Regions from separate parts of the Streptomyces sp. NPDC127038 genome, predicted to be linked through region 3. Evidence: riboswitches for the same ligand, from Rfam matches in the RefSeq annotation. Region 3 holds a riboswitch; each other region holds the start of a gene.
The links. Region 3 has a riboswitch for cyclic di-AMP ahead of ACFWI4_RS11080 (transglycosylase SLT domain-containing protein). Riboswitches for the same ligand answer to the same signal wherever they lie in the genome.
Positions count from the first base shown of each region.

Region 1: another riboswitch for cyclic di-AMP. It lies ahead of ACFWI4_RS25700 (transglycosylase family protein); the one in region 3 lies ahead of ACFWI4_RS11080 (transglycosylase SLT domain-containing protein).
Region 2: another riboswitch for cyclic di-AMP. It lies ahead of ACFWI4_RS31630 (M23 family metallopeptidase); the one in region 3 lies ahead of ACFWI4_RS11080 (transglycosylase SLT domain-containing protein).
Region 4: another riboswitch for cyclic di-AMP. It lies ahead of ACFWI4_RS30345 (NlpC/P60 family protein); the one in region 3 lies ahead of ACFWI4_RS11080 (transglycosylase SLT domain-containing protein).

Region 1 is NZ_JBHXDQ010000041.1:37,719-45,326, forward strand. It holds gene ACFWI4_RS25675 (NAD(P)/FAD-dependent oxidoreductase) at 1-348, opposite strand, end outside; gene ACFWI4_RS25680 (exopolyphosphatase) at 921-1,892, opposite strand; gene ACFWI4_RS25685 (DUF501 domain-containing protein) at 1,889-2,455, opposite strand; gene ACFWI4_RS25690 (septum formation initiator family protein) at 2,495-2,971, opposite strand; gene eno (phosphopyruvate hydratase) at 3,132-4,418, opposite strand; gene ACFWI4_RS25700 (transglycosylase family protein) at 4,758-5,465, opposite strand; cyclic di-AMP (ydaO/yuaA leader) riboswitch at 5,470-5,709, opposite strand; gene ACFWI4_RS25705 (transglycosylase family protein) at 5,847-6,731, opposite strand; gene ACFWI4_RS25710 (cytochrome P450) at 7,046-7,608, opposite strand, start outside.
Region 2 is NZ_JBHXDQ010000059.1:43,596-51,203, reverse strand. It holds gene ACFWI4_RS31640 (PrsW family intramembrane metalloprotease) at 1-269, shown strand, start outside; gene ACFWI4_RS31635 (aldo/keto reductase) at 373-1,317, opposite strand; gene ACFWI4_RS31630 (M23 family metallopeptidase) at 1,458-2,471, opposite strand; cyclic di-AMP (ydaO/yuaA leader) riboswitch at 2,483-2,638, opposite strand; gene ACFWI4_RS31625 (PP2C family protein-serine/threonine phosphatase) at 2,808-4,049, opposite strand; tRNA gene ACFWI4_RS31620 (tRNA-Met) at 4,250-4,323, opposite strand; gene ACFWI4_RS31615 (dihydrofolate reductase family protein) at 4,448-5,590, opposite strand; gene ACFWI4_RS31610 (MarR family winged helix-turn-helix transcriptional regulator) at 5,802-6,311, shown strand; gene ribA (GTP cyclohydrolase II) at 6,434-7,078, shown strand; tRNA gene ACFWI4_RS31600 (tRNA-Lys) at 7,146-7,218, opposite strand; gene ACFWI4_RS31595 (amino acid permease) at 7,339-7,608, opposite strand, start outside.
Region 3 is NZ_JBHXDQ010000011.1:14,674-22,281, reverse strand. It holds gene ACFWI4_RS11085 (HAD family hydrolase) at 1-783, shown strand, start outside; gene ACFWI4_RS11080 (transglycosylase SLT domain-containing protein) at 950-1,729, opposite strand; cyclic di-AMP (ydaO/yuaA leader) riboswitch at 1,733-1,925, opposite strand; gene ACFWI4_RS11075 (CocE/NonD family hydrolase) at 2,417-4,519, opposite strand; gene ACFWI4_RS11070 (polyprenyl synthetase family protein) at 5,138-6,148, shown strand; gene ACFWI4_RS11065 (hypothetical protein) at 6,333-6,929, opposite strand; gene ACFWI4_RS11060 (outer membrane lipoprotein carrier protein LolA) at 7,298-7,608, shown strand, end outside.
Region 4 is NZ_JBHXDQ010000055.1:24,692-32,299, forward strand. It holds gene ACFWI4_RS30320 (hypothetical protein) at 1-299, opposite strand, end outside; gene ACFWI4_RS30325 (hypothetical protein) at 576-1,442, opposite strand; gene ACFWI4_RS30330 (DUF2306 domain-containing protein) at 1,580-2,755, opposite strand; gene ACFWI4_RS30335 (helix-turn-helix transcriptional regulator) at 2,840-3,370, opposite strand; gene ACFWI4_RS30340 (hypothetical protein) at 3,550-3,867, shown strand; gene ACFWI4_RS30345 (NlpC/P60 family protein) at 3,893-5,875, opposite strand; cyclic di-AMP (ydaO/yuaA leader) riboswitch at 5,883-6,054, opposite strand; gene ACFWI4_RS30350 (hypothetical protein) at 6,498-6,728, shown strand; gene ACFWI4_RS30355 (alpha/beta fold hydrolase) at 6,821-7,567, opposite strand.

The DNA.
Region 1 (7,608 bases), on a different contig from region 3:
GACCGCGCCCATCGCGATGACGAGGTAGTCGAAGGGCAGCTCGTACGCCTCGCCCACGAGGGGGGCGACCGTGGCGACCTTGCGGTCCTGGTCGATGGTGGTGACCCGGCCGGTGAGGACCTCCGCCTTGGGAAGTACACGCCGCAGCGGGACGACGACGTGCCGCGGCGAGATGCTGCCGGCGGCTGCTTCGGGGAGGAAGGGCTGGTAGGTCATGTACGACCGGGGGTCGACGACCGTGACGGTCGCCTCTCCGTAGCGCATCTGCTTGAGGATGCGCCGAGCTGCGTACAGGCCTACGTACCCACCGCCTACTACGAGGATCCTGGGACGCTCCGTGGTGCTCATGCCATCGAGTATCCACCCGCTTCAGGGGGGTCGCTCGTGCGCCCCTTCACAAGCTTGGGCAGGGGCTCTGCTACACTCCGCCGCCCCCGCGATCGAGGCCATGGCGGCCCCGGTGGACCACCGTACGGTTCGTACCGTTGTCAACACCGTGTGAGCTGCGGCCCAACCCGTTCGGCCGAGCGGACCGCTCCCGTCTTTCACCGTCCCGAAACCCGGCCGCAACACCTCACCGACCATGCTGCCGGACCGCGGGAGCCCCGGGAAAGGGCCCAAGTGGCCCCTTCGTCGCCCAGCAGGGGCTTTTTCCTTGTGAAGAACTTCACGAACTTTATCGGCGGGACCTCGCCGGAGGGGTTCCAGGACCCTCTCCGGCACGCTCATACGCTATCCGTTCCGCTCAGCCGAGGGTACTGATCGGTAGCGAAGGAGACCCGTGCCACGCCCCCCGCGGCGCCGCCGGACGGCGCGTCAGGGGCCTTCGGCGGCCTCCGGGGAACGCGAGAGCCCCGGCCGCCCGGGAGGGGCGGCCGGGGCCGTTCAGCGCTCGTCGCGGGCGCGCCGGAGGGCTCCGGTCAGTCGCCCCGCCTGCCCGCCTCGGCCTCCTCGGCCGCCTTGAACGCGATGCCGTCGAGGATGTCGTGCTCGCTGACCACGACCTCCTCCGCGCCGGTCCGCTCCATGATCGAGAGCAGGACGAGCGCGCCGGCCCCGATCACGTCCACCCGGCCCGCGTGCATGGAGGGGACCGCCGCGCGCTCGGCGTGGGTGGAGCGCAGCAGCCACTCGGTGATCTCGCGGACGCGCGCGCGGGAGACCCGGGAGTGGTGGATCCGTTCCGAGTCGTACGCGTCGAGGTCCAGCGCGATCGCCGCGATCGTGGTGACCGAACCGGCCAGCCCCACCAGGGTGCGCGCCTCGCGCAGCGGGACGGTCTCCTCGGCGAGGTCGAGGGCGGCCTCGATGTCGGCGCGCATGGCCGCGACCTGCTCCGCGGTGGGCGGGTCGGTGACGGCGCCGTCGCGGACGAGGTGGCGCTCCGTCATCCGTACGCAGCCGACGTCCACGGAGCGCGCCGCGCGCACGTGGGCGTCGCCGACGACGAACTCGGTCGAGCCGCCGCCGATGTCCACCACGAGGTAGGGCCGGGCGAGGTCGTCGCGGCCGGTCAGCTCCCTGGTCGCGCCGGTGAAGGAGAACTCGGCCTCCTGGTCGCCGGTGACGACCTCGGGCTCGACGCCGAGGATGTCGAGGACGCCCCGCACGAACGTGTCGCGGTTCTCGGCGTCCCGGGAGGCGGAGGTGGCCACGAAGCGCAGCCGCTCGGCGCCGTGCTCCTTGATGACGGCGGCGTACTCGCGGCAGGCGGCGAAGGTGCGCTCCAGCGCCTCGGGGGCGAGCCGGCCGGTGCGGTCGACGCCCTGGCCGAGCCGCACGATGGTCATCCGCCGGTCCAGGTCGGTGAGTTCGCCCGTACGCGGGTCCACGTCGGCCACCAGGAGGCGGATGGAGTTCGTACCGCAGTCGACGGCGGCGACCCGGGTCACCGGCCGTCCTCGGTGGACTCCGCGGGGCCCTCCGCCTTCGGCGTGTCGCCGGCCTGGGTGACGCAGGCGCCCTTGCGCCACCACTCGGGGAGCATCGCGATGGCCTCGTCGCCGAGCGGGTTGACGCCCGGTCCGGCGGCCAGCGAGTGCGCCACGAGGACGTGCAGGCACTTCACCCGGTCGGGCATGCCGCCCGCGCTCGGGAAGCCCTCCAGGACCTCGATGGCGTCACGGCGCGCGATGTAGTCCTCGTGCGCGGCACGGTAGGCCGCGGCCAGCTCGGGGTCGGTGGCGAGGCGCTCGGTCATCTCCTTCATGACCCCGTTGGCCTCCAGCGTCCCGATCGCGGACGCCGCCCGGGGGCAGGTCAGGTAGTACGTGGTCGGGAACGGCGTGCCGTCGGGGAGGCGGGGCGCCGTCTCCACCACGTCCGGCTGGCCGCAGGGGCAGCGGTGCACGATCGCGCGCAGTCCGCGCGGCGGGCGGCCGAGCTGCTGCTTGAAGGCCTCGACGTCGGCGTCGGTGGGCTCGGTGCGCGGGGTGGTGGGCGGTGGCGTTTCCATGCCGTGAGTCACGTGTCTTTCTGGTCAGTTCATGGGTCGTCAGCGGTCGGCGGCGTCGGATCTGTCCACGCCGTCCCAGACGTTGGTGTACCAAGGGCGGTCGGCGGCGCCCCGTTCGGCACGGGCCTGCTTCGCGGCGCCCGGGTCGATCACGACGTAGCCGGTCTCGCCGGGCATCACATAGTGCAGCCGCTGCCGGATCTGCTGCTTCGCGTACGCGTCGTCCTGCCAGCGCGCCTTGAGGTCGCGCAGCTGCTCGACCCGCTGCCTGGCCTGCTCCCGCTGTCGTTCCAGCTCGCCGATCTGGGCGCGCTGGGAGACGTACTGCCGCATGGGGTAGGCGAGGGCGACGATCAGGGTGCACAGGACCATGGCGAGGAGCGCGGCCCGGCCGGTGAGCCGGGAGCGGCGCGCCTGCCGCTTGGTCTGGGAGCGGTAGACCCGGGCCGCCGTCTGCTCGCCGAGCAGCTTCAGCCTGGTCGAGGTGGAGAACCGGTCCCGGTCCTTCACGGCCATGAGTCCCGCCTCCCCGCTGCCGGCCCGCCACAGGGCCCCTCACGTGCGTACGTCCCCGCACACGGTACGGGACCGGGTACGGGGACGTACGGAGGACGCTTGCCGAGCCGTGCGGCTCGGCCCTCGCGAGAGCCGGGGTCGGCCCTCGTGAGAGGTGGGCTCAGCCCTTGAAGCGGGGGAACGCCGAGCGGCCGGCGTACACCGCGGCGTCGTCGAGGATCTCCTCGATGCGCAGCAGCTGGTTGTACTTGGCGACACGGTCCGAGCGGGCCGGGGCGCCGGTCTTGATCTGGCCGCAGTTCACGGCGACCGCGAGGTCGGCGATGGTGACGTCCTCGGTCTCGCCGGAGCGGTGGGACATCATGCACTTGAAGCCGTTGCGCTGGGCCAGCTCGACGGCGTCCAGGGTCTCGGTCAGCGAACCGATCTGGTTGACCTTGACGAGCAGGGCGTTGGCGGAGCCCTCCTCGATGCCGCGGGCCAGACGCTCCGGGTTGGTGACGAAGAGGTCGTCGCCGACGATCTGGACCTTGTCGCCCAGCTTGTCGGTGATGACCTTCCAGCCGGCCCAGTCGTCCTCGTACAGCGGGTCCTCGATGGAGACGAGCGGGTACGCGGAGACGAGCTCCTCGTAGTACTCGGTCATCTCGGCGGCCGAGCGGGACTTGCCCTCGAACTCGTACTTGCCGTCCTTGTAGAACTCGGACGCGGCGACGTCGAGCGCGAGCGCGATCTGCTCGCCGGGGACGTAACCGGCCTGCTTGATGGCCTCGACGATGAGGTCGAGGGCGGCGCGGTTGGACTCCAGGTTCGGGGCGAAGCCGCCCTCGTCGCCGAGGCCGGTGGACAGGCCCTTGGTCTTCAGCACCTTCTTGAGGGTGTGGTAGACCTCGGCGCCCCAGCGCAGGGCCTCGGAGAAGGACTCCGCGCCGATCGGGGCGATCATGAACTCCTGGATGTCCACGTTGGAGTCGGCGTGCGAGCCGCCGTTCAGGATGTTCATCATCGGAACGGGCAGCAGGTGCGCGTTCGGGCCGCCCAGGTAGCGGAACAGCGGCAGGTCGGACGCCTCGGAGGCGGCGTGCGCGACGGCGAGCGAGACGCCGAGGATGGCGTTGGCGCCGAGCGAGCCCTTGTTGTCGGTGGCGTCCAGGTCGAACATCGCCTGGTCGATCAGGCGCTGCTCGGTGGCGTCGTAGCCGACGAGCTCCGGGCCGATCTGCTCGATGACGGCGAGGACGGCCTTCTCGACACCCTTGCCCTGGTAGCGGTTGGGGTCACCGTCGCGGAGCTCGATGGCCTCGAACGCTCCGGTGGAGGCGCCGGACGGAACGGCGGCACGACCCGTGCTGCCGTCGTCGAGGCCGACCTCGACCTCGACCGTGGGGTTGCCTCGGGAGTCCAGGATTTCCCGGGCTACGACGACGTCGATGGACGGCACGAGCATCTCCTTATGGGATGTGACGCGGGTACGCGGAGCTTGGCAGCCCCGCGGGATGAGCCTAACCGGCTCACGGGGATCGGCCAGCGATCGACCACCCCTTGAGCGGAACTGAGCGTACATATTGTTCCTGAACGGAACAAAAAAAGAAATAAAAAACCCCGCTCCGGTGCGTGCGGGGGAACACGCGCCGGAGCGGGGAGCCCGTGGGGACGGGGGGCCTCGGCGGCCTCCGGTGCGGAGGCCTCACGAGGGGGCCGTCGTGCGGCCTGACGCTGCGGCACGGTGCCGGGACCGGGCCGCCCTCCGCCGAGGAAGGCCAGGTCAGCCGGTGCGCCGCACCGCTCAGTGGAGGTGCAGCTGCTGGCCCGGGTAGATGAAGTCGGCGTCGGCGACGATGTCCTTGTTCAGCTTGAACAGCTTCTGCCAGCCGCCCTTGACGTGCTTCTTCTCGGCGATCGAGCTCAGGGTGTCGCCCTTGACGACCTTGTACTCGCCGTCACCCTTCTTGACCTTCTTGCCGGTCGGCGTGGTGACGGTCTTCTGGACGGCGGGGCGCTCCGCGGAACGGGCGGCGTGCTGCTCCGTCGTACGGGTGGCGGGGGCGCTCTGCGAGCCGCTCGACGAGGAGGACGTGGAGGGGGCGGCCGGGGCGGAGGAGGCCGAGCCGCCGGCGTACGGGGTGCTCGACAGGCCGGTGCCGCAGGTCGGCCAGGCGCCCTTGCCCTGCGCGGCGAGGACCTTCTCGCCGACGGCGATCTGCTGCGCCTTGGAGGCCTGGTCGGCGGTCGAGGCGTACGCGGTGCCGCCGTACGCGGCCCAGGTGGAGGACGAGAACTGGAGGCCGCCGTAGAAGCCGTTGCCGGTGTTGATCGACCAGTTGCCGCCGGACTCGCACTGGGCGACGGCGTCCCACTCGGAGGCGGTGGCGGCGGAGGCGTTGCCGGCCGCCATCAGCGGGGCGGCGATGGCGACACCGGTGACACCGGCGAGAGCGGCGACGCGGGTGGCCTTGTTCGGACGACGGTGCTTGCCCTTGCTGGAGAACAGCATGGAGAGATCCCCTCACCGACGCCTGCGAGGTGAGCTGTCGGGTTCGGGCCGAATGAGTTGCCCGGCCACGCGCCTTCGGTCCCGTCTCCAGGACTCCCGGCACGCGGCTTCACCCCAAGCCGTTCCCGGACGTCTCTCGACTCCCGGGCCCGGCACTTACCTTGGGTCCCCCGCTCCTGCCCACGGCGCATGACGCGACGACTGTTCCCGTACGGCCGTTGGCAGGATTCGGCGTTGCGACCGTCGGGGCCCGCTGTGGCGAGCGGTCACGACCGTAAGCAGTCGATCGCCGGAAATTCAAAGACGATCAGGGCTTCTGAGACCCATCTCTCACTTGCGCCAAATGGGACATTCCACAGCGAACCGTGACGCGAACTCCCGCTACTGCTGGGCCGTTTCGGCGACGACGACAATGCTCCGACCAGGGACGACGAGGCCGGGACCGCTGTCGGCGGCCGTCGGGTCGGGGGCGGTCAGCTTGCCCAGGTCGTTCTCGAAGCCGAGGTTGTCGGAAGAGTTCCAGAGACTGCCCAAGACCTTTGCGGCGTAGGAGTCGTCGGGGGACGAGTCGTCGACGGCGTCGCTCCCGGCGGTCGCCGCGTGCCGTCCGGCGGAGCCGTCCTCGCCCGTCGCGCTCTCCGAGGCCTCTCCGCCGCGGTGCCGGCCGGTGCCGGTGGTCGCGTCGTCGGACGCACCCGAAGAGGCTTCCTTCTGACCCGACTTGGACGGATCGGCCGTTTTGTCACTCTTGCCCGTGTTCGCACCGGTCGCGCCGGAACTCGCCGAGGCGCTGGGCGACGGGGTGCCGGTGGACGGGGTGGAGGATTCACCCGAAGCGGACGAACCGCTCGAAGCGGACGCGCTGGGCCCGGTCGCCAGACCGGACGAGACGTAGGAACCGGCGTCACTGCTCGCCGAGTCGCCGGCCACGCCCGTGTCGACGCTGACCTCGCCCGAGCCCTTGCTGAGCCCCGAGAGCGGCCCGCAGGTCGGCCAGGCCGCGAGGCCCGTGTCGGCGAGCACCTTCTCGGCGACGGCTATCTGCTGCGAGCGGCTGGCCTGGTCGGCGGTCTGCGCATAGTCCAGGCCGCCGTGCGCCTCCCAGGTGGCCTGGTCGAGCTGGAGGCCGCCGTAGTAGCCGTTGCCCTGGTTGGAGCTCCACGCCCCACCGCTCTCGCACTGGGCGACACGGTCCCAGGTGGTGCCGTCGGCCGCGCTCGCGCTCGCCGCGGCGAGCAGCGGGATGGCGATCGCAGATCCGGTCACCCCTGCGGCGACGATGAGTGCCGGGGCCTGACGAGGGCGACGGTGACGGCCGTTCCCGGAGAGCATGCGGAAGCCTTTCGCGTGACAGCGGGGAGCAGCGCGGCTCCCGTCAATCAGGAAGCGTGGGCGCCGCGTTGATGGGTGAACGTAGCCGCAGTCGATCGCTGGTTACAAGTCGATGCAGTACAGATCACGCGAAGATCACAGATTTGATGGACCGTCACGTTCCGGTAGCCGTGGGAGCGCTCTTTCCGGTATGCGGAAGGATCACTTCAGCAGTGGCGGCGAAGGGTCGGCGATGGGCCGATCACGGCCTATTTGACCGGGGTGAACTCCACCGGAAGCGTACGCAATCCCCGCATAATGAGGCCTCCGCGCCAACGCAAATCGGTCGATTCTCCAGCGAGTTGGAGGTCGGGAAGACGCCTCAGGAGCGTCCCGAGCGCCGTCTGTCCCTCCAGCCGGGCGAGCGGCGCGCCCAGGCAGTAGTGGATGCCGTGGCCGTATCCCAAGTGCTGAAGGTCACTTCGGGAAAGATCGAGCGTGTCCGGATCCTGGAAGCGTTCGGGGTCGCGGTCCGCCGCCGCGAGCACCACGAGCACGGGATCGCCGGCCGCGATGTCCTGCCCGCCGATCCGCACGTCCTCGGTCGCGAACCGCCACGTGGCCAGTTCCACCGGCCCGTCGTAGCGCAGGAGTTCCTCCACTCCCGTCTCCAGCAGCCCGCTCTCCCCGGCCGCGAGGGAGGACTGGAGCCGCTCCCGCTGCCCGGGGTGGGTCAGCAGGGAGTGCATCCCGTTCCCGATGAGGTTGACCGTCGTCTCGAACCCGGCGAAGAGCAGGATGAAGGCCATCGCGGCGGCCTCGTTCTCGGTGA
Region 2 (7,608 bases), on a different contig from region 3:
CGTTCCTGCGGCACCGGGGGCGCAGGGGCCGGGCGGGCGCCGACTTCGTCGTACGGGAGCGCGAGTTGCTGGAGGAGCTGTGGCGCCGCCGGGAGACCGCCCGTCCGGCGCTCGCCCACGCGGCCCGGCTCACGGCACCGCTGCCCGTACCGCCGCCCTGGCCGGCCCCCGGCTACGGCTACGCGGTCCCGCCCGCGCGCCCGTACGGCCCGCCGGCGCAGCCCTCCGCGCCGGCCCCGTATCCCGCGTACAACCCGTACCGCTCCTAGACCGGCCGGCTGCGGCCGGCCGACCACCTGACCGGCCGGCCGACCTGCTGACCTGCTGACCTGCTGACCTGCTGACCTGCTGTTACGTGTTACGTGTTACGTGTTACGCCGACGCCCGTGTCAGGAGGGTGAGTTCCTCGTCCGTCAGGACCAGGTCCGCGACGCCCAGCAGGGCAGGGAGCTGCTCGACCGTGCGGGCGGAGGCGATCGGCGCGGCGACCGTCGGCTGCGCGGCGAGCCAGGCGAGGGCGACCGTCGGGACGGCGGCGCCGTGGGACGCGGCGATCTCGTCGAGGGCGGCGAGGACCTTGGGTCCGCGTTCGGTGCCGAGGTGCTTGGCGGCGCCGGCCGCCCGCGCCGAGTCGACGTCCGTGCCGGGGCGGTACTTGCCGGTGAGGAACCCGGAGGCGAGCGCGAAGTAGGGGACGGCCGCCAGACCCGCCTGGGAGGCGACGTCCAGCAGGGCGCCCTCGTAGGTGTCGCGCGAGACGAGGTTGTAGTGCGGCTGGAGCGCGACGTAGCGGGCGAGGCCCTCGCGGTCGGAGAACTCCAGGGACTCCCGCAGCCGCTCCGGCGAGATGTTGGAGGCGGCGATGTGCCGCACCTTCCCGGCCCTCACCAGCTCGTCGAGGGCGCCGATGATCTCTTCGACCGGAACCTCGGTCTTGTCGAAGTGGGTGTAGTAGAGGTCGATGTGGTCGGTGCCCAGGCGGCGCAGCGACGCGTCGGCCGCGGCCTTGATGTTGGCGCCGGACAGCCCCGGGTAGGCGGGGTGCTGGCTGACCTTGGTGGCGACGACGACGTCCTCGCGGTTGCCGCGGGTCTTCAGCCACTTGCCGATGATGGTCTCGGACTCGCCGCCCTCGTTGCCCTCGATCCACGCCGAGTAGGAGTCGGCCGTGTCGAGGAAGTTGCCGCCGGCGGCCGCGTAGGCGTCGAGGACGGCGAAGGAGCTGGTCTCGTCGGCCGTCCAGCCGAATACGTTGCCGCCGAGGGAGAGCGGGAACACCTCGAGGTCGGACGCACCGAGCTTGCGAAGGGAAGTCATGTACGGCCTCAACACCCGCACCGGATGGATGTATTCCACAAGCACCCGTGGAGGGCGGGGGCGGCGGAGGGTGTCCGTGCCTGCCCGACCGGGAGTCCTGACGCAGGGGGGGTGGCGTCAGGACTGCCGGGGATCGGGGATCAGGGGTTGAGGCCCTTGCTGTGGAGCCACGCCATCGGGTCGATGGCGGTGGGGTCGCCGTTCGGGTGCACTTCGAGGTGCAGGTGCGGCCCGGTGACGTTGCCCGTCGCGCCCACGCGTCCGATGACATCGCCGGTGGCGACCTTCTGGCCCACGCTGACGCTGATGGAGGACTGGTGGCAGAACCACAGCTCCGTACCGTCGTCGAGGGTGAGGATCGTGCGGTAGCCGTACGAGCCGGCCCAGCCGGCCTGGGTGACGGTGGCGCTGTGGATCGCCTTGATGAGCGTGCCGGTGGGCGCCGCGAAGTCGAGTCCGGTGTGGTAGCCGGAGGACCAGAGCGCGCCGGCCTCGCCGAAGCGCGAGGTCAGGGTGTACGAGGAGGTCGGCAGCGTGTAGCTCTTGGCGAGTTCGGCGAGGCGCTCCTTCTCGGCCTTGGCCTTGGCCGCGTCCAGCGCCTTCTGCTCCGCCTCCTTCTGCTGCTTGGTGGCGGTCTCCACGGCCTTCTTCGCGGCGGCGCTCTGGGCGGCCTGCTGCGAGGCGGTGTCGGCGCGGTTCTGCTGGGACTTGGCCTGCTGCATGATGCGGTCGCGCAGCGCCTCACCGGCGTCGGTGACACCGTGGGCGGTCTCGGAGCTGGTCAGACCGGCGGTGGTGAGCGGGGTCGAGGAACCCTTGGCGGTGCTGGATCCGCCGTCCGACAGCAGGGCCTTGGCCGACGCGGTGACCGACGACAGGTCGGGCAGCGAGATCGAGACGGGCGCCTTGCCCGGAGCGGCGCTGGCGATGCCGCCGCCGCCGACCGCGGCGATGACGCCGACACCGAGAACCGTGGAACTGCGGGCGAGTCCTCCGCCGCGCTGCTTGCCCGTGCGGTGCCGGCCACGGACGGGAGCGAGAGAATCCGCGGTGGGATTCCACTCCTCCCAGGATTCCTCGTCCTTGTCATAGCCGAAGGTGTGCGTTTCGTTCGGCGCGAACGGGGATGGCTGAGCGGGCCGGTTGGACGCCACGTGGGCGCACTCCTTTCCTTCCATGCCGCCTACCGGGTTAGCTGACGGGTTCGGAGCAGGAAGGTCTCCTACGGGCGACTGCCACCGTGCGACCACGGCGGGTTACGCTCGATTCACCCCACGATGTGGGTCCCCGGTTCCCTTGCGGGATTCGGCGCGTGCGCACGGAGCCACCTCTTGTGACGGCTGTTACGGCCGCGCTGCGTTATCGAACGTTAATAGACCCGGCCACCGAATTCCAAGATGTTCCGAGTGATCGTTAACGGCTTTTGGTCTGGACTTTGGGGTCATGAGCGTTGAAAAACGGGCGAGTTGGCCGCGCGCCGCCGGTACGTGTCACGGGCGCCGCCGTGAAAGCGGGTCGCGGAGGCCCTCAGGAGTGCCCCCGCAGGGGCGCCGGACGGCGAGCAGTGCCATGTCGTCCGTCAGCGCGCCGCCCGTGTGCCGTCGAACGGCCTCGGACAGGGCGGTCAGCAGCCCGTCGGGGCAAGGGAAATCCCGTCCGGCCGACCAGGCCTCCGGATCGAAGAACCGCCCGCGCGGATCGCGGGCCTCGGAGAGTCCGTCGGTGTGCAGGAGCAGCGTCGCCCCGCGCGGGAAGGGTGCCTGGACGGCCGGGGCGTACGGGTCGCCCAGTTCGCTCATTCCGAGGGGCAGCGCGAAGGTCCCGGCGGAGAGGACGGCGAGCGTGCCGTCGGGGCACAGCAGCAGGGGTGGCGGATGGCCCCGGTTGACGACGCGTACGACGCCCTCGCCGTGCGGGATCTCGGCCAGGACCGCGGTGGTGAACTCCTCGGCGGCCTCGGCGTCGTCGTGCCGGGTGCCCGCGCGCGTCAGCGCCCGCTCCAGGCGTCCGGCGACGCCCTGAAGGGTCGCCTCCTGCTCGGCCGCCTCCCGGAACGCCCCGACCACCGTCGCGACGGCGGCCACGGCGGTCATCCCCTTCCCGCGTACGTCCCCGACGACCACGCGTACGCCGTACGGGGAGTCCTGTACGGCGTACAGGTCGCCGCCGATGAACGCGTCCTCCTGCGCCGCCTCGTAGCGGGCCGCGACCTCCAGGCCGGCGATCCGGTCCTCGGGTTCGGGCAGCACGGCGCGCTGGGCGTACTCGGCGATCTCCCGGACCGAGGCGAGCCGTTCGTCGCCGCGCCGGACCACGACGTTGACGAGGACGGCGAGGACCGCGGCCGTCGTCACGGTGACCACCTCGGTGACGGCGTCGGCGTGCAGGACGATGCCGAGCACGAAGTGGACCGCGAGCACCGCGCCGACGGCGAGGGCGCCGGCGAGAACGGTGCCGAGCAGGGAGTAGAAGGGTGCGGCGACCAGGGGCGCGGCCGTGAAGAACGGGGCCGCGGTGAAGGCGGCCGGGGTGAGGCAGTCGTAGACGATCCCGGCGGCGACGAGCAGCACGGGCAGGGCCCGGACGAGGGTGCGGGCGGGTCCGAGCCCGCGCGGGCGGTCTCCCGCGGGTCCGGGCGGCGGGGTGGTCCCCGGCCGCCGGGCGGGGGGCGGGGGCCGGCCGGCCCGGTCGTCGAGTTCTCCGGTCCGCCGCTCACCTCCTGGCTGCCCCACCCGTCCAGAAGAACCGGTGCGGTGGCGGCGGGCGACCGGTGTGGCCCGACCGGGGGAGAACGGTGTCCGCCGGAAAGCCGGACTCCGCCGGGGAACGGGGGACACCGGGGCCCCTCGGGAAAACGCCGAGGAACGGCCGAGGGGGAACATGCCGAAGGGCCGGAACTCGTGAATCCGAGTTCCGGCCCTCTGGTGTTCAGTAGCGGGGACAGGATTTGAACCTGCGACCTCTGGGTTATGAGCCCAGCGAGCTACCGAGCTGCTCCACCCCGCGTCGGTAAACCCAAGTGTACGCCATCTGCGGGACCGCGAATCACACCCGCTCAGGCCCGCCCCTCCGGCACCACCGAACCCGGCGCCGGGCCCGCCCCAAGTGCCCCGGTGCCGGTCGGACAGCCCTAGCGGGCGAGAAGGTGCCGGTTGGGGGCCTGGGCGCGGTCCGCGTACTCGGGGAGGACGACGACCTCGGCGCCCGCGGCGGCGAGGAGCCCGTTCCCGTCGGCGTCCGTGACGAAGGTGTCGGGCTCACGCCAGGCGGTGACGACCCGCCGCACCCCGGAGTCGAGGATGAGCCGGGCGCACGGCACGGGCCGGGAGGCGCGGTGGGCGCACGGTTCCAGGCTGCTGTAGACGGTGGCGGCGGCCAGCCGGGGATCGGACGGGTCGAGCTTGGCGAGGGCGGCCTCCTCGGCGTGCACGACGGGGTCGCCGTCCTCGCGGGAGTGGCCCCGGGCCAGCTCGGTGCCGTCGGCCGCGACCACCACCGCGCCCACGCTGAACGCGGTCCTCGACGGCGGGCACAGCTCCGCGAGCTCGCAGGCGAGCTCCAGCCAGCGCCGGTCCGCGGCGGAGGCGAGCGGGCCGGTGCCGGGCGCGGTGGGCACGTAGCGGATGAGCACGACGTCCCCGACGGGCCGGGTCTCCGCGAGCCGCATCCGGCCCAGGGGGTACGCGCCGGGCCCGAACAGCCGTGGAGCGTCCGGCTGTCCGACGAAGAGGGGGGCCACCGCGAGCTGGAGTTCGTCGGCGAGCTGCTCGCGCACGAGCTGGGTGTGGACCTTGCCGCCGCCCTCGACCATGAGGCGGCGCACACCCCGTACGTCGTGGAGGTGTTCCAGCAGTACGCGCCAGTCGAGCCCGGGGCCGGTCGGCACGACGTCGACGCCGACGAGACCGTGCAGCAGGGCGGACGCCCGTACGGCTCCCTCGTCCGTCGTGTAGACGACCTTCTCCCCGCCCGTGTGCCAGAACTGCGCCTTGGGGTCGAGGTCGCCCGAGCCGCTGACGGTGACCTTCAGCGGGTAGGCGGGACGGCCGCCGGCGACCCGGGCCGCGCGCCGTTCGGCGGAGTTGACCAGGAGCCGCGGGTTGTCCGTGCGCAGGGTGCCCGCGCCCACCAGGATCGCGTCGCTGGACGCCCGCACCTCGTCGACCCGGTCGAAGTCGGCCGGGCCCGAGAGCAGCAGCCGCTCGGGGCCGGTGTCGTCCAGGAAGCCGTCCAGGGAGACGGCGGCGGACAGCAGGACGTAGGGACGGGGCATCGGGTCGCATCCTCCGGTCACACGCGCACAGGGGTCGTCCGCGGTGGCTCACGCGGGGTGGTCCACGGGCGGCGATTCAAGTGCGGTGGTTCAAGTGCGTGGTTCAAGTGCGTGGTTCAAGTGCGGTGCTGCAAGCGTGCTTCACATGCGGTGCTTCAGGCGGGCTTCACATGCAGTGGTTCAATTTTTAAACAATACCTAGACTGGGTCCATGACGACCCGCTGGCTCTCCGCCGACGAACAGCGCGCCTGGCGCTCGTACATCTCCGCGACCTCCCTCCTGGCGGACGCCATCGACCGGCGGCTCCAGGCGGAGGCGGGGATGCCCCACCTTTACTACTCCATCCTGTCCAGGTTGTCCGAGGCGCCGGACCGGCGGCTGCGGATGACCGACCTCGCCGAGGCCCTGAAGATCACCCGGAGCCGGCTGACGTACGCGGTGGCACGGCTGGAGAAGGACGGCACCGTCGCCCGCGAGGGCTGCCCCACGGACCGGCGCGGGCACATGGCCGTCCTCACCGACGCCGGCATGACCCTCCTGGAGCGGGTGGCGCCCGCGCACGTCGAGACGGTGCGGACGGCCGTCTTCGACCATCTGACCCCCGAGCAGGTGGAACAGCTGGAGGAGATCTGCGGAACCATCACCCGGGCCATCCAGAGCGGGGATCCCGGTGCCCCCGGGGAGGATCTGCCGTGGCGGCGGCGTTCCTGCTCCTCATGAGGCGCCCGACGGGGACCCGCGACCCCATTGCTTGAAGTTTTAAGCAGATGTAGTCTCTCCCTGCGGCTGTGCTTCAAATCTGAAGCACACCACCGTACGAACCCGCCGGACGGAGAGACACCATGCGCGACCACCCCGACGCCACCGTGCGCACCCGCGTCCGCGTACCCCTGCGCTTCGGCGACGGCTACTCCGTCGACGCCGAACTCGTGACCTTCGAGGGGCTGGAGGACGGCAAGGAGCACCTGGCCGTCGTCCTCGGCGAGCCCGGCGCGAACCCGCTGGTGCGGCTGCACTCCGAGTGCCTGACCGGCGACGTGTTCGGCTCGGCCCGCTGCGACTGCGGACCCCAGCTGCGCGAGGCCGTGGAACAGATCGCCGAGCGCGGCGGCGTCCTGCTGTACCTGCGCCAGGAGGGCCGCGGCATCGGCCTCTACAACAAGCTCGACGCGTACGCCCTCCAGGACCAGGGCCTGGACACCTACGCCGCCAACGCGGCCCTCGGACTGCCCGAGGACGGCCGCGACTACACGGCGGCCGCCCAGATGCTCCGGGCCCTCGGCATCGGCTCCCTCGACCTGCTCTCCAACAACCCGGACAAGGCCGAACAGCTCCGCGACCTCGGCATCACGGTCTCCCGCCGTGTCCCGACGGGCGTCTTCACCACCGCCCACAACGTCCGCTATCTGCGCGCCAAGGTCCTCCAGACCCAGCACACGCTCCCGCTGCCGGAGCTCACGGAACGCGCGGAACTCTCGGCGGGCTGACACCGCGCCACACCCGCCACGCAAAGAGCCCCCGGTTCAGATCACCTCTGAACCGGGGGCTTCTCCGTAGACCCTGTGGGACTCGAACCCACAACCAATGGATTAAAAGTCCACTGCTCTGCCAATTGAGCTAAGGGTCCCCGCGCCGGAAAAACCCGGCACGCGCACCGGCCCGCGCCGATGCATCCCCGAGCATAGCGGGACGCGGCCGGGACTCCGATCGGGTATCGGGGACCCGGCCGCGCCAAAGGCCCACAAGGTCAGGGATCGACCGGTTCGGGTGCACCCTTGCGGGCGGCCTCCCGGGCGATCGTGCGCTGGTGCGCGGGGTTGAGGAACCAGTGACGGGCCGAGGCCAGCCACCAGGCCGCGGCGAAGCCGAGGACGACGAGGACGGCGACCGGGGCGTAGTTGAACGTCTCCCAGGTGACCGGGGAGACCTGGGGCAGCATGAACAGGACCGTGATGACGGCCACCCAGACCACCGCGACGATCCCCACCGGACGGGACCAGCGGCCCAGGTGCCAGGG
Region 3 (7,608 bases):
ATCGCCACTGACCTGGACGGAACGCTGCTGCGCGGCGACGACACACTCTCCGACCGGTCACGCGCCGCGTTGGCGAAGGTGACCCGGGCAGGTGCCCGGCATCTCGTGGTCACGGGTCGACCGGCGCCGCGCGTGCGACCGTTTCTCGATGAACTCGGCGGCGAGGGACTGGCGGTGTGCGGACAGGGGGCACAGCTCTACGACGCCGCCGCGGACCGCATGCTGTGGTCGGTGACCCTGGACAGGGAGCTGGCGGAGACGGCGCTCGGCAAGATCGAGGCGGAGGTCGGGATGCTGTACGCGGCGGTCGACCAGGACGGCGTGGACGGGTTGACGCTCATCGAGCCGGGATACGTCATGCCGCATCCGACGTTGCCCGCGGTGCGGGTGCCGCGCCGGGACGACCTCTGGGCGGAGCCGATCAGCAAGGTGTTGCTCCGTCACCCGTCCTTGTCCGACGACGAGTTGGCGTCGGCGGCACGGGGAGTGGTCGGTTCGCTGGCGACGGTGACGATGTCCGGGCCCGGCACCGTCGAACTCCAGCCATGCGGGGTGACCAAGGCGACGGGACTCGCCCTGGCCGCGGCGCACCTCGGGCTCTCCGCGTGCGGGACGCTCGCCTTCGGGGACATGCCCAACGACATCCCCATGTTCGACTGGGCGGCCCGGGGTGTGGCGATGGCCAATGCCCATCCGGAACTGAAGGCGGTGGCCGACGAGATCACGCTGTCGAACGAGGACGACGGGATCGCGGTGGTGCTGGAGCGCGTCTTCGGCTTCTGACGGCGGCACCGGCGGGGCCCACCGGCCCACGAAACGCCCCCCTCACGAAACGCCCCCCTCACGAAACGCCCCCCTCACGAAGCACCCCCTGAACACAACCGCACCCGCCGACGGTCCGGAAGGAGCGTCGGCGGGTGCGGTGAAGAACGGGGTGGGGCGGGGTGGATCAGTAGGCGCCGTTGACGTTGTCGATGGAGCCGTACGTCTTGGCCGCGTAGTTGCAGGCGGCGGTGATGTTCGCGACCGGGTCGTAGATGTTCATCGACGTGCCGGCGACGTGGTACGCCTGGAAGGTGGGGTCGATGACCTGGAGCAGACCCTTGGAGGGGATGCCCGCGGCGGCGTTGGAGTCCCAGTTGTTGATGGCGTTGGGGTTGCCGGAGGACTCGCGCATCACGTTGCGGTAGATGCCGTCGTAGCTGCCGGGGATGCCCGCCTTGGCCATGACGTCGAGGGATTCCTTGATCCAGCCGTCGAGGTTGTTGGCGTACGTCTTGGCGGAGGCCTGGACGGCGGTCGTCGCGGTGGTCGCCGAGGTCTTGGCGACGGCGGAGGTCGCGTTCGCCGTGGTGCGGACGGTCGTCGTCCCCAGCGACTTGGTGCCGACGGTCAGCTTCAGGCCCGGGCGGATCAGGGCCGGGTTGTCGCCGATGACCGCGCGGTTCGCCGCGTACAGCTTCTTCCAGCCGCCGCTCTTGGGGTACTTCTTCGCCACCTTGGACAGGGTGTCGCCGGCGACGACCTTGTAGGTGACGAGCTGCACGTTGGGGACCACCGCGGTGTGGGCCGTCTTCGCGACCTGGGGGGCCTGGGCCGGGGTGGCGGCGCTGGCGCCGGTCGCGCTCACGAGCGGAAGGGCGAGGGCGATGCCGCCCGTGCCGGCGGCGATCATGCCGCGGGTGATGACGTTGGCCTTCTTGCTGCGGTGCTTGCCTCGTACGGGCATGACGAATGTCCTCTCCGACGCCTGCGAGGTGAGCTGTCGGGTTCGGGCGGGAGATGCCCGGCCGCGCTGTGAGCGCGGCTTCACCCCAAGCCGGTCCGGTTTGTCCGGATCGGCGGCTTACCTGTGGTTCCCCCGCTCCTGCCGTGCGTGGGTCGATGGGTTTCCGGGCGGCGGCAGGATTCGGCGATCCGCCCGGGGTCGACCAGAACGTATGCGAGAGCACATGTCCGAAACAAGGCGAGATTTGACCGCGAAGATCGCTTTCTCCTGGTTAAGGCGAGGGTAAAAAGTCCGATTGTGCCGGAATTGGATCCTCAACTTGCCTTTAGCGAAGGGGTTGCGTCGGAGAGGGCGCGGGGCGGCGGCAGGGCGGCCCGGTGACTCAACTCACGAGAGCAAAGGGCGCCAAGGCCGCATGAGGGGTAATTCGGGCATCGCGTTCGCGCCGAAGGGCGCCGCCGAGCCTCCTGGGAGGTGCCGAGCGGCCCCTTGTGGGAAGGGAATTGTGGCGTGGGCCACGTCAGGGGCGCGTGCCTCCCCTCGTGGAGAGGGGAGGGGGTGCCGGCCGGGAGTCCGGGCCGGTCCGGGCGGGGGCGGCGCGAAGTCCGGCTCGCGGCAGCGGTGTTGTCGATGGTCAGCGGAAGGGAGGTGGTGAAATCCCTTGTCCCGTAAGCCTCTTGAGTCGTGTCAGATGGAGGTGCGCGGGATTCTCTTCTCCCAGGTGCGGTGGAACACGACCTCGTCACCGTCCTTGCAGACCAGTTCGCCGCTCGTGATGAAGTCCCGCGCGTCGCAGCTGACGACGGAGACCGTCTCGACGCGGGCCTCCCACGGCAGGTCCGGGCGGTGCAGCCGGATCGACCAGGTCGAGCGGGTGCGCGCGGACAGCGGGTCCGACGACTCGATCGTGTAGGTCTCCAGCCCCTCCTCCGTGCATGCGAGGCCGTCGGGGTGCACGCGGGTGCCGCCCGGGCCCGGGGTCACCTCCAGGCTCCAGGTCCCCGCGGCCACGTCGCGCACCACCAGGCGCTGCGGCCGGGGCTCGTCCAGGGTCGCGGAGACGGTCACCCCGAGCGGCTCGGACTCCTCGGGCTCCGCGAAGGTGATCGTGGGGTCCGACTCCCTTGCCCGTACGGGGAGTTCGAGGACGCTGCCGATCGGCTCCAGGGTGAAGCCCGCCTCCGATCCGGGTTCCGGCCAGATCCAGGGCCAGTACGCGGAGGAGACGCCCAGCCGGATGCGGTGGCCGGCAGGGAACGCGTAGCCGATGGCGTTCAGGTCGAGGACCACGTTCTCCGTGGTGCCCGGACTCCAGGGAGCCGTCCGGCCGGGGCCTCTTCGCGCCGAGAGGTTCAGGGCGCCCCGGGTGACGAGTGTGGACGCTCCGTCCGGAGCCACGTCGCACAGCCGGGCGATCACCTGGCCCCCGGGCGCCGCGGACGTCAGCCGCAGACTGACCCGGGGCCGGCCCAGCACCCAGGTCTCCTCCGGCACCTCGAACTCGAAGCAGGCCGACCGGGCGTCCTCCTCCCGCTGGTCCGGCGGCAGGTCCGCGTCGTCGCCGAACGGGACGAGGCGGCCCGCGTCGACCCCGGTGTGCTGCGGGGACCGCACCGGCAGCGGGGCGCCCTGGAGCGCGTACGCGACCGGGGTCACCGAGGGGGAGGGCCAGGCGGGGTCCCCCACCCAGCGGCCGGCGATCCGGGGGTACACGGTCGCCGGAGGGTGCGCGTCCATCACGTAGGAGCGCAGCAGGGGGACGGCCAGCGCGTCCGTGTCCTCTTCCTTGAGCCAGTGGTCCCACCAGCGCAGCGTCTCCTGGAGGAAGCCGATCGCGGGCCCGGGCGGCAGGTCGCGGTCCGGGTACTGGCGGGACCAGGGGCCGATGAGACCCCGTACGCGGTCCGCCGGCAGGTTCCGCACCAGGCGCAGCACGGCGTCGCGGTGAGGGTCGTGCCAGCCGCCGACCGCGAGGACCGCCGCGCGAACGGCCCCGTACTCCTCAACGGCGCTCTCGTGGTGCCCGTGCCCGTGCGCATCCTCGGTCCGGTGGCCCGGCCCGCTGCGCGTGGAGGGGAGGGCGGCCTCCAGTCGTCTCTCCCACATGTCCCGCCACATGCCCTCGCCCACATGGGCGGGGTCCGGCGGGCGGGCTGCGAAGGCGAGGCGGGCGGCCGACCGGGCGTATGTGCCGACGGCGGAGACGGAACCTCCGACTCGGTGCGCGTCGTTCTCATAAGGGTCATGGAGGTCGTACGGGTCGTGGAGGTCGTACGGGTCGTGGAGGTCGTACGGGTCATGGGTGTCGTACGGGTCGTGGGGGCCGCGGGTGTCATGGAGGCCGTCGGCCGAGCAGACAGTGACGACCGCCTTGAGGGGCCCGGGGGCACGGGCCGCGACGCGGAGGGAGAGCAGGCCGCCCCACGCGATCCCGAACATGCCGACCCGGCCGGTGCACCAGGGCTGGGCGGCCAGCCAGGAGACCACCTCGACCGCGTCGTCCGGATCGGCCCCCGGGGACGCGCCCCCCGGTACGCCCTCCGAGTTCCCGTGGCCGCGCGCGTCCACGCGGACGGATGCGTAGCCGTGCCCGGCGTACCAGGGGTGGCGCTGCTGGTCGCGCGGGGCCGTCCCGTCGGTCAGGCGGTACGGGAGGTACTCCAGGAGCGCCGGCACGGGCTCCTCGGTCAGCGGCCGCCAGATCCGGGCGTACAGACGGGTGCCGTCCGGGAGGGGGACGAGGGCGTCCTCGTGAGTGGTCTCGTAGGGGAAGGACGTACGGATGTGCATGAGCGTCACCTCGGTGGACGGAAGACATCGTGCGGCACGGCACGGAACGGCGGCGCGCCGAACGCCACCAAGTGGTGGCGCAGCCCCTGGTGGCGCACCCCACGGCGGCACGCGGCACCGCGCCGTACGGAGCGGCGGCGCGCGCCGGGCCCGGGAGCGGGGCGGCCCGACAGTGGCCGTACGGGACCGTCGGGTACCGGTCGTACGGGACCGTCGGGTACCGGTCGTACGCGGGACGGGCCGTCGGGTCCCGGCCGTGCGGGGGAGCGGGTGCGACCGTCGGACACAGTCACCCCTTCCGGGTGCTTCTTCGCAGACCATCGCAAATCTGATCACATCATCCGATCATGAACATACCGTCCGTGATCGGGTGGCGCCCGTGAACCGGGGTACCCGCCGTTGGGGCACGCAGGTGCTTCCCGTATGCCTTCCGGGTGTACTCCCTCATACCTCCTGGCGGAGCGAAGTGGGCCGGGGGACGGTGGGCGCTCGCGGTGATCGAAACGTGACCGGATACGCTGACTTGAGTGATGGCAGCGACACATCGACAAACCGTGTCATCGACCGAATGATCGACCGAGTTCGCCATGTGATCGTCAGCAGACAGGAGAACCTCTCGTGACCGTCGTCGGGCCGTTCGGGCTGAGCGTGCGGGACCAGGCTCTCGAAGCCGATGTCCAGGCCGGATTGGCGGCTGTCGAGGAGGGTTTGCTCGAAGCCACCAAGAGCGAGGTCCCGTTCATCACGGAAGCCGCCCAGCACCTCGTGCGGGCCGGCGGCAAGCGGTTCAGGCCGCTGCTCGTGATGCTCGCCGCCCAGTTCGGTGACCCCTACGCGCCGGGTGTCGTGCCCTCGGCCGTGGTCGTCGAGCTGACCCATCTCGCCACGCTGTACCACGACGACGTGATGGACGAGGCCGAGGTCCGGCGCGGGGTGGACAGCGCCAACGTCCGCTGGGGCAACTCGCTGGCCGTCCTGACCGGCGACTTCCTGTTCGCCCGTGCCTCCTACATCCTGGCCGACCTCGGTCCCGAGGCCGTCCGGATCCAGGCCGAGGCGTTCGAGCGCCTGGTGACCGGGCAGATCCTGGAGACCGCGGGGCCGCGCGACGGCCGCGACCCGGTCGACCACTACCTCGACGTGCTCGGCGGCAAGACCGGATCGCTGGTCGCGGTCGCGTGCCGGTTCGGCGCGATGATGTCGGGCGCCGACGAGACGGTCGTGGACGTGCTCACGCAGTACGGGGAGCGGCTGGGCGTCGCCTTCCAGCTCGCGGACGACGTCCTCGACATCGCGTCCGACTCGCACGAGTCCGGCAAGACGCCGGGGACGGACCTGCGCGAGGGCATCGCCACGCTGCCGGTGCTGCGCCTGCGCGAGCGCGCGGAGCGCCTCGGCCTCGCCGAGGACATCGCGCTGTGCGAGCTGCTCGACTCCGACCTGACGGACGACGCGCGGCACGCGGAGGCGCTGGCCCGGCTGCGGGAGCACCCCGCGCTGGAGCAGGCGCGCCGTGACACCGTCCGCTACGCGGAGGAGGCGCGCGCCGCGCTGGCCCCGCTGCGCGAGTGCGACGCGAAGGCCGCGCTGGTGGAACTGGTGGACGCGGTGGTGCACCGGGCCGGCTGACACGCCGGCGCGGGCCGTGTACGAGCCCGGCGCGCGGGTCACCGGTCCAGGGCCGGCCGAGGCCGGCCCTGTGATCCCCTCCCCGGGGGGCGTCCGGCACCGGCCGGTACCGCGACGCGCCGGAGCCACTGCCCGGAGCCACTGCCTGCTGCCGTCAGCCACCTTCAGCAGCCGCCATCAGCCGTCAGTACCCTCCGTTGCTCCCCGTGCCCGTCGTGGCCGGTGACGGTGCGGAGGACGTCGACGCGGTGGGTGTGGTGATCTTTGCCCCGCTGGGGGTGACGGCCCACCAGGTCCCGTCCACACCCTGGCCGTACGGCTCCTTCGGCGAGTCGTCCTTGGCGTACCGGTAGAGGGGCCAGCCCGCGAGGGTGATCTGGGTGCTGCCGTCGTTGCGCTTGACCGTGGAGACCAGGCTCTTGTCGATGCCCTTCGTGGTCACCGAGCCGTTGGTCGTGGTCGTGGCCGCGGGCCAGAGCGCGGCGCAGGTGCTGTAACAGCTGACCTTGGTCGGGTTCGCCGAGTCCGCGTCGAAGCGGTAGAGGACGAACCCCTTGCCGTCGGTCACGACCGTGCCCAGTTTCGCGACGTTGGCGGTGGTCAGCATCGACGTCGCCGACCCCGTGCCGGCGTTCTGCGCCGAACTGCTGCTCTGCGGGGTGCTGCTCCCGCTGCTCTTGCTGCTGCTCCCGCCGCTCCCTCCTCCGCATCCCGCGAGCGTGAGCGCCAGAACGGCGGCGCCCATGGCGGCGTATCCCGTGACGTGCCTGACGGCAACCATGACGATCCCTCGATCCCTCGATCTTCGATCCTTCGTTCCCTCGAACCCTGAAGAGCTGTGCGATCCGATCGCTGCCACCCGTAAGTACGGATTCGCACCGTTTTTTACTCGAATGACCGAGGTGCTTGATGCCTTCCGGGTGACACGGGCGGGGAAAGGGGTGACCCCTACGGGTCGGGGGGAGGTACCGCGGTCTCACGTCATACCGCAGGACTACGCGGAGTTGAGCCCGCGGGTTGACGCTTTCATCCGCCGTATTTGGTCAGATGGAGAACACCACTCCTCACCGGTCCGGGTGAGAATGGCGGCTTAGGGGTGGAGCACGGAACGAGGGCAGGGCCGCCGCCGACGACGGAGGTAAGGCACACATGGCACCGTACGAATCCGACGACAGCGCGAGGGCCGCGGAGGCCGACGACAGGCTCGACGGGCGACGCAAGGCCGCGCGGTACGTCGTTCCGGTCGCGGTGGTGGGGGTGGCGGCGGCGACGATCGGACTCGTCCCGGCACTCGCCGACTCCGGGGACCCGAACCTTCCGAAGGTCACCGCGCAGCAACTCATCGAGAAGATCGCCAAGTCGGACGTGCAGCAGCTGTCCGGCACGGTCAAGATCAGCACGGATCTGGGGCTGCCCGACCTGGGCGGTCTGGAGAGCGGTCTGCTGTCCGGCGCGGCCAA
Region 4 (7,608 bases), on a different contig from region 3:
AGGACCGCGACCACGCCGACCAGGGCCCGTCCCACCCGCAGGCGGACCAGGTGCAGGACGAGGACCCCGGCGCACACGAGCCCCGCCTCGCCGCTGGCCAGGACGGGCATACCGGTCTGGTCGCCGACGACCCCCGCGCCCACGATCGACCCCGCTCCGACCACCCCGGCGAGGAGTCCCTCCCCCACCAGCCGCCGGGGCGGCCAGCCGACGAACTCCGCGGGCCCCCACACCGTGCTGCGCAGGTACTCCGGCAGGTCCGGCTCCTGGACGGGCGGAGGACGATCCCACCGGCGCATAGCTGTACCACCCCCAGCGACGTTCTTCGTCCCACGACGCCTCGTATCCTGCCGTTCGCCTCGGACAGCGGCCCTGCCTCCGCCCGGAACAGATGGCGCGGACAACGTTGCCGGGAGTCGGCAGCGACGTGATCCACTGCCGTCGTCCGAGCGCCGGGACTGTTCCGCGGTTCAGTCGCCTGAACGTCAACCACACTGTTCTGAAGGCACGTTGACCCGCCCGGGCACTGGGCTGCCGCTGATCGGCCGGTCGGCCAGGGGGCCGGGATCCACCGGTCAGCCGCGCGGGTGGGCCGCCGCCGACCTCGCCAGCAGGACGCGCCCGCCGAGGCCGGCCAGGAGCAGCCCGGCCACCATGGCGACGAGGCAGAGCGCGGGGCCCGAGGACCAGTGGACGGCGGAGGCACGGCAGCCCAGGACGACACCCATGGCGACGGCGGTGCCCGGCAGGGCGGTCAGGGCCGGGCCGGTGCGGGCGAGGTCGTCCTCCGCGAGTGCTCCGAGGACACCGGCGCCCAGGGCCAGGGCCCAGACTCCGAGCGCCCGCGCGTCGAGGCGGTCGACGTCCCACGGCACGAAGCCGGCCCAGAATCCGGGCCTGACCAGCAGACCCGTACCGATGCCGAGCCACGCCGAACCGAGCACGGCCAGCGCCGGTTTCGACCAGCCGGGCAGCGGCGCGCCGCGCGGGCCGGGAGGCCGGCCAGGGGTGACGTACTGCCGGGCCAGCGCGATCACGGCGCACACGCAGAGCGTGCCGAGCACGAAGAGCCAGCCGAGGCTGAACAGGACCGGGACGACGGGGCCGCCCGTGGCCACGTACAGCCGGCCCGCGTCGAGCAGGCTCACGGTGAACAGCCCGAGCAGGACCACGGCCAGCGGCTGGACGAGCGAGCGGGCCTCGTGCCAGGCGCGGGCCCGGTTCACCGCGAACAGTCCGGGCGCGGTGCCGAGCATGGCCGCGCCGAGCAGTCCCGGGGTCAGCGACTCGGGAGAGGGCCACGCGCCGAAGACGTGCCCGGTGAGGGCCACGGCCGCCAGCAGCCCGCCGACGAGGACGCCGACGACGGCGACCGCGGTGGCCAGCACGGCCACTCCCGCGGTCAGCGGCCGCCCACCCGCCGCGAGGGGCTCCGGAGGCATGGTACGCCGGGACGACCGTCCCGGCTGCTCCGAGGGGCCCTCTGACGGGGACGGGGACGCGGATGCGGATGCGGATGCGGATGCGGATGCGGATGCGTCGGACATGGGGATCCCGTTTCCGGACGAGGGGAACGACGTCACGAGGCCGGTGCCGACAGGCGTGCGGCCGAACTCGGGGCGGGCACGGCCCTCTTGAGGACCTCCCGCGCGTACAGGACCCGCATGCTCACCGCCAGCGTCGCCATGAACGCCGTCACCCCGCAGCCGATCGCCGCCCCCGCCGCCAGGGCCGTGAGCGCGTCGAGACCCAGCGACCGTTCGAGGAGCGGGGCCGCCCCGACCGACAGCACCGGAGCCAGGCACAGGGCCACCCAGTGCAGGCGCCACTCCTCACGCGCCCACGGACGCCCCTCCCGGCCGGCCCGGCGCGCCCGCACGGCCATCACCGCGTACGTGACGGCGTACGGCAGGAGGTAGGCGAGCAGGAGCCGGCGCCCCGCTGCGCCGTGGGCCAGCAGGGCCCGGGCGATCCAGGCCAGCGCGGCGGCTCCCGCCAGCTGCGCGAGGACCAGGACGGGGACGGGCGCCCAGGTCCCGGACACCCCGGCGACCTGCCTGCGCCGGTCGAGGGAACGCGAGGCGATCAGGGCGCCGAACGCGACGACGGAGCCCAGGTGCATGGTGGCCAGCTGGTTGATCTCGGCCATGGACAGCCCGGGCATGAGCATCGGCAGGCCGCCCCACTCGAACCGGAGCAGCGGAGCGGTCATCAGGAAGCCGTAGCAGAGCAGCATCCAGCGCTGGTGCAGGTCGGGGAAGCCGCCGACGGCCGCGAGCACCCCGAGGGTCACGCTCATCACGGTGCCCGCCAGGATGGTCGCGAGCACGATCCAGAAGGCCGCGCCGCTGAAGGCGTCCCCGGGCGCGGTGCGCGCCAGATACAGTCCGGCGCCCGCCATCGAGACGTACACGGTGACCGCGAAGACCACTCCGAGGACCCGGTGCAGCCGGGTGCGCCGCCGTACGGCGGTGAGCAGTTGCGCCGGGCCCAGCAGCATCAGCACACCGCCGAGCACCGAGTGGACGATCATCGGCACGAGGCTGTGGCGGTAGGGACCGATCCGGGTGGCCAGCGCGTCGGCCACGTAACGCGGCGAGACCACGTGGGCCAGGACCCACTCGCCGTAGGCCGGCGCGCCGGGGCGTGCGTACGGCCACAGCTCGGTCATGGCGATCGGCGCGTAGCCCACGCACACGGCCGTCAAGGCGATGACGGCGAGGCGGCGCCAGGTGGTGCCCGTCGGACGACGCACGACGACTCCCTGCTCGTGGCCGCGACCCGGCCATCGATAGTCTCGTTTGGACTATCGAGACGGTAGGGCCGTCCACCGCCGGGGTCAACGGTCTGTCGTGTCCTCGTCCCGGCGCTGCACCCATCCCCAGAAGTCGATCATCATCCGCTCGTAGCGGATGCCGAACTCCAGCGCGTCACGCTGCCCGCGGGTCAGCAACTCCCCGACGGTCTCGGCGAGTTCTTCGTAGGTGGCCAGGGTCCTGCGGTGCTCGTCGAGCTGTACGGGGCCGAGCACCTCGGCCCGTCCGCCGAACCACAGCTTGAGGATGCCGCGCTCGCGGGCCTCCACCGGCACGAACGCGGGGTCGTCGAGCCAGCCCCGCAGGGCCGCCCTGCCCTCGTCCGTCAGCGTCAGCACCCTGCGGTTGCGGCCGCTCTCCTGCCGCACCTGCGACAGCAGCCCCGCGTCGAGGAGGCGGTCGCACTGCGCGTACACCTGCGCGTGGGGCACCGACCAGAAGGGCGCGACCGTCCGGGCCGCCTCTCCCTTGACGTCGTACGCGCTGGCCTCGCCCAGCTTGTCGATGATGCCGAGGACGAGGTAGGAGGCGGTGGTCAGCCTTGCGTCAGCCATGGGGCGACCGTATCGCCACGCGATCACCGTCCGGCAGGCCCGCCCGGCGACCGGGCCCCGCGCGGCGGGCGCCGTCCGACGCGAAGAAGATCCGGGTGCCCGGCACAATGCGGGGTAGACGGGCGATCACGCAACCGACCGCACCTCAGCCCTCCGGCCCGGCCGCACGAGGAGTACTTGTGACCACCTACGTCATCACCGTTCCCGGGACGTTCGTCCACGGTCTCCCGGACGCCTCCCGTGCCGACGTCGAACGCAGGCTCCGCCCCCAGGACCCGCAGAACACGGACCTGGGCGAGACCGAGGAGCTGAGCCTGCTCACCGTCGACGAGGACAACCGGTTCTCCGTCCGCCTGGAGGTCGAGGCGGCGGACCGCAAGAGCGCCGAGGCCGAGGCCGTGCGGCTCGTGTCCGGCGCGTTCCGGGACAGCGGTCTGTCCGCCGACGACGCGCCGCTGGGGCCCGCCGCCGTGACGGGGATCGACCGGGAGTTCTGACCGCGCGCCGCCGCCGGGGGACGCCTCAGACCGGGCGTACGACGCTGTGGACGGCCGCATGTCCGGCGTACTGGACCGACTCCTCGGCGATCCGCGCTCCGGGGCTCGGCGCGTGGACCATCATGCCGTCGCCGACGTAGAGACCGACGTGGCTCACGTTGGCGTGGAAGAAGACCAGGTCACCGGGCTGGATGTCGCCGAGGGCGACCGCGGGGCCGGCCTGGGCCTGCTCCTGCACGGCGCGCGGGAGCATCACCCCGGCGCTCTTCCAGGCCGCCTGGGTGAGTCCCGAGGGGTCGTACGACCCGGGTCCGGACGCTCCCCACACGCACGGCATGCCGATCTGCGCGCGGGCGAAGGCGACGGCCTCCGCGGCCCTGCTGTCCTGTCCGACGACCGGAGGGGCGGCCGGAGCGACGAGGCTGTCGATGTCGAACCCCGGGCTCGTGCCTCCGGCGGCGGGAGCGGCGGGCCACGTCTGCTGCCGGCCGGCCGACCGCAGCGACTCACGCCAGGTGTCGTCGACCGGCGGCGCCGACGGCTCGTTCGCCGGGGGCATCGGGGCCGACCGGTAGGCGGCGGGCGTCGGCGCGGACGCGTAGGCGGGGGCCTGCGGCGCGGGCTCGCTCACCGGGGGCATCGGGGCCGGCTGATACGCGGCCGCGGGCTGGGCCGGTGCGTACGCGGGGGGCTGGGGTGCCGGCTCGCTCACCGGGGGCATGGGGGCGGCCCGGTAGGCGGGGGGCGCGGGTTCGTACGCGGGCGGCTGCGGCGCGGGTTCCCTCACCGGAGGCGCCGGAGGCGGCTGATATCCGCTGGGCCGGGACGGGGTCTCGTACGAGAGGGGCAGGAGCACCGATCTGACCTCGGAGACCGGGGGCGCCGGTTCGTACGAGAGAGGCAGCAGCACCGACTTGTACTCGTCTGCCGCGGGAGCGGGATCGTACACGCGGGGCACGGAGCCGGTGTCCTGCACGTGGGGCATCGAGCCCGTCTCGTACGCGCGAGGCATCGAGCCCGTGTCGTACGCGCGGGGAACGGAACCCGTGTCCTGCACACGGGGCATGGAACCGGTCTCGTACGCACGGGGCATCGAGCCCGTCTCGTACGCGCGAGGCATCGAACCCGTGTCGAAGGCCGTGGGCTGCGGTGCCGACGGGAACGACGGGGCCTGGGGCGCCTGCTGGAACGCGGGGGTCCGGGGCGCCTGTTCGTACGCGATGGGCTGCGGGGCGGGCTGGAACGCGGGGGCCTGGGGAATCGCCTGGTACGCGGCGGTCTGCGGGGCGGCCGGGAACCGGGGCTCGGCGGCCGGCCGGTACTCGATGGCCGGCGCCTGCGGCTGCTGCGGGACGGCCATGCCCTGCCGGGCCGTGTGCCGGGCCATCAGCTCCTGCGCCACGGCGAGCTTGCGCCGGGCGGTCTGCTTCCTGCCGTGCAGCGAGGCCTTCTGCGAGGCGGCGGCCGGGGCGGCCCCCGGCGGGAGCGCCGCACGGACCGCGGCCCCGGCTCCCGCCGGGGCGCCGGCGGCCATGGGCTCGGCGGCCGGGCCCGCGGTCAGCTCCAGGACGGGCCGGGCGGCCGGTTCCGAGGAGGGGCCCGCGGTCAGTTCGAGCACCGGGGCGGCCGTCAACTCGGCGACGGGCCGCATGATCTGCTCGAGCTCGTACACCGTGGGGAGATCCGAGGAAGAACCCCTGGAACCTCTCGCGCCCTCCTTCGGGCGGGCGGGCTCGGCGCCCCGGTCCGGCATCCGGTCGGCCGGAAGGATGGCCGGAGCCGAGGGTCCGAAGCGGGAACGCGCCCCGTCGAACCACTGCCGCATCAGGTCTTCCTGGGCGGGATCGGAGCCGCCGCCCTGACCGCCGCGCCGGCCCGGCCTGCGGGTGGAGTTCGCCGAAGCGCGGGTCCCGTTGAAGTTGCCGGTGGCCAACTCCGCCTGGTCGTAGAGGGACGAGAGCCTGCGGGCGACTTCTTCGCCACTGGGCGGGGTGCGTTCCGGCGCCATGGAGTGGTGCTCCTTCCGTCGTCCGCCTACCGGGTTAGCTGTCGGGTTCGGGCGGACGATTCCGGAAGGTATGCCCTACGACCCCTGCCCCGAAAGGCAGTTGGCCGATTCACCCCAAGTTCGGTGGGTCCCCGGCTCCCGCTGCCACGAGGACAGGCAGGACTCGGCGGAGGCCGCGCCGCCCGGCGGGCTTCGCCGGAGGGAGTCGGACGGCCTGGTCGCCAACTTAGCCATGTTGTGCACCCGATGTGAAGATCCACGTCCCAGATGTCCGATACATTTTCGTGACCTTCATCGCACCATCCCGCAGCGCGACGGCGAGGACACACGCCGTGCCCGAAAGGGCGGCTGAGCACGGCTTGTCGGGACGATCGGACCCGACTCCCGTCCGACGGGGCGGACTCCACGGGACCCGGTCGCCCGGTCGAGCGCCCGGGTGCCTCGATCCTGTCGAAAGTGTGCACAGAACTGGCGTTCCCGGGCGCGCCGTTCGACATCGCGGGCTTCCGTCGGTCACACCTCGACCGGTTTGCGACCGAACCGGCCGGAGGACCGCTCGGAACACATGGCGCCCGTACCGTCGGAGCACGTCGGACCACTAGAGCGAGTCGAGGATCCCCACGTGCACGATGCGCCGATCTACGCCCAACTGATCTCCGAACGCGGCGACATACCGACCCTCGTACGGAGCGAGGCCCGTCGGCTGCAACGCGACTTCGAGTGGATCCTCAACTGGGACCCGTCGACGGGCGCTCCCCTCCCCTCGTCCGCCGCGCGGCCGTCGTCCGGCTCCCGCCGCTCCCTCTCCCCCACGCCCCATCCCGACGACCGGCTCGACGCGCCCGGCGGCTAGGACGCGCGGGGCGTCGACGGACAGTGCGTGCGTGGCGTCGACGGGCAGTACGTGTGGGCGTCGACGGGCACACCGGAACGGCCGGACGGCCCCTAGAGGACGTCGGGTTCCGCGCCGGGCCGCTGGGCGGGCAGCGGGTCGAGCCCGTCGGCGATCCGGGCGACCAGGCCCGCGACCGTCGTGCCCGTGGCGTGGTGCCAGGTCCGTGCCCGGCGGATCATCGCGTGGTCACCGCCCGCGACCCGCACGGCGCTCGCGGCGGAGCCCGCCTCCACGGCCCGGCGGACGAGGGCGAAGGACTCCGCCGGGTCGGTGATCCGGTCCCGGTCTCCGTGCAGCACGATGACCCTCTTGTCCCGGAGGTGCGCCACCGGCTCGCCCTCCGGGCACCAGGGCGCCAGCGCCACCACGGCCCGTACCTGTGGCACGGCGGCGGCCCGCAGGGCGGCGCGCCCGCCCATCGAATGGCCGACGAGCACCACCGGCACCTCCCCCACGAGCGCGGAGAGTTCATCCAGGGCCCGCAGGACGTCGGCGACGGGATCGGCGTCCGCGCCGTTCCAGCCCCGGTGGCGGTAGCGCACCTGCCCGACGAAGGTCCCCTCGTCCGGCAGGGCCCGCGTCACACGACGCAGGAACGGGCGCATCCGCGCGCGGGCGACGTTCCACGGCCGCGGCGGGGCCTTGCTGTCGGCGGCACCGCCGTGCAGGACGAGGACGGCGGCCCGCGCCGGACCGGAGCCCGCGGGGACCGTGTGCCACGGCATCAGCGCAGCGGGAGCGTCCGCCGCTCCGGGCCGGACCACATCTTCGGCGGACCTCCGCACAGGGTCTCGCATGACACCTCTCCACCGCACGGCGCTCTCCACGCCCCGCATTC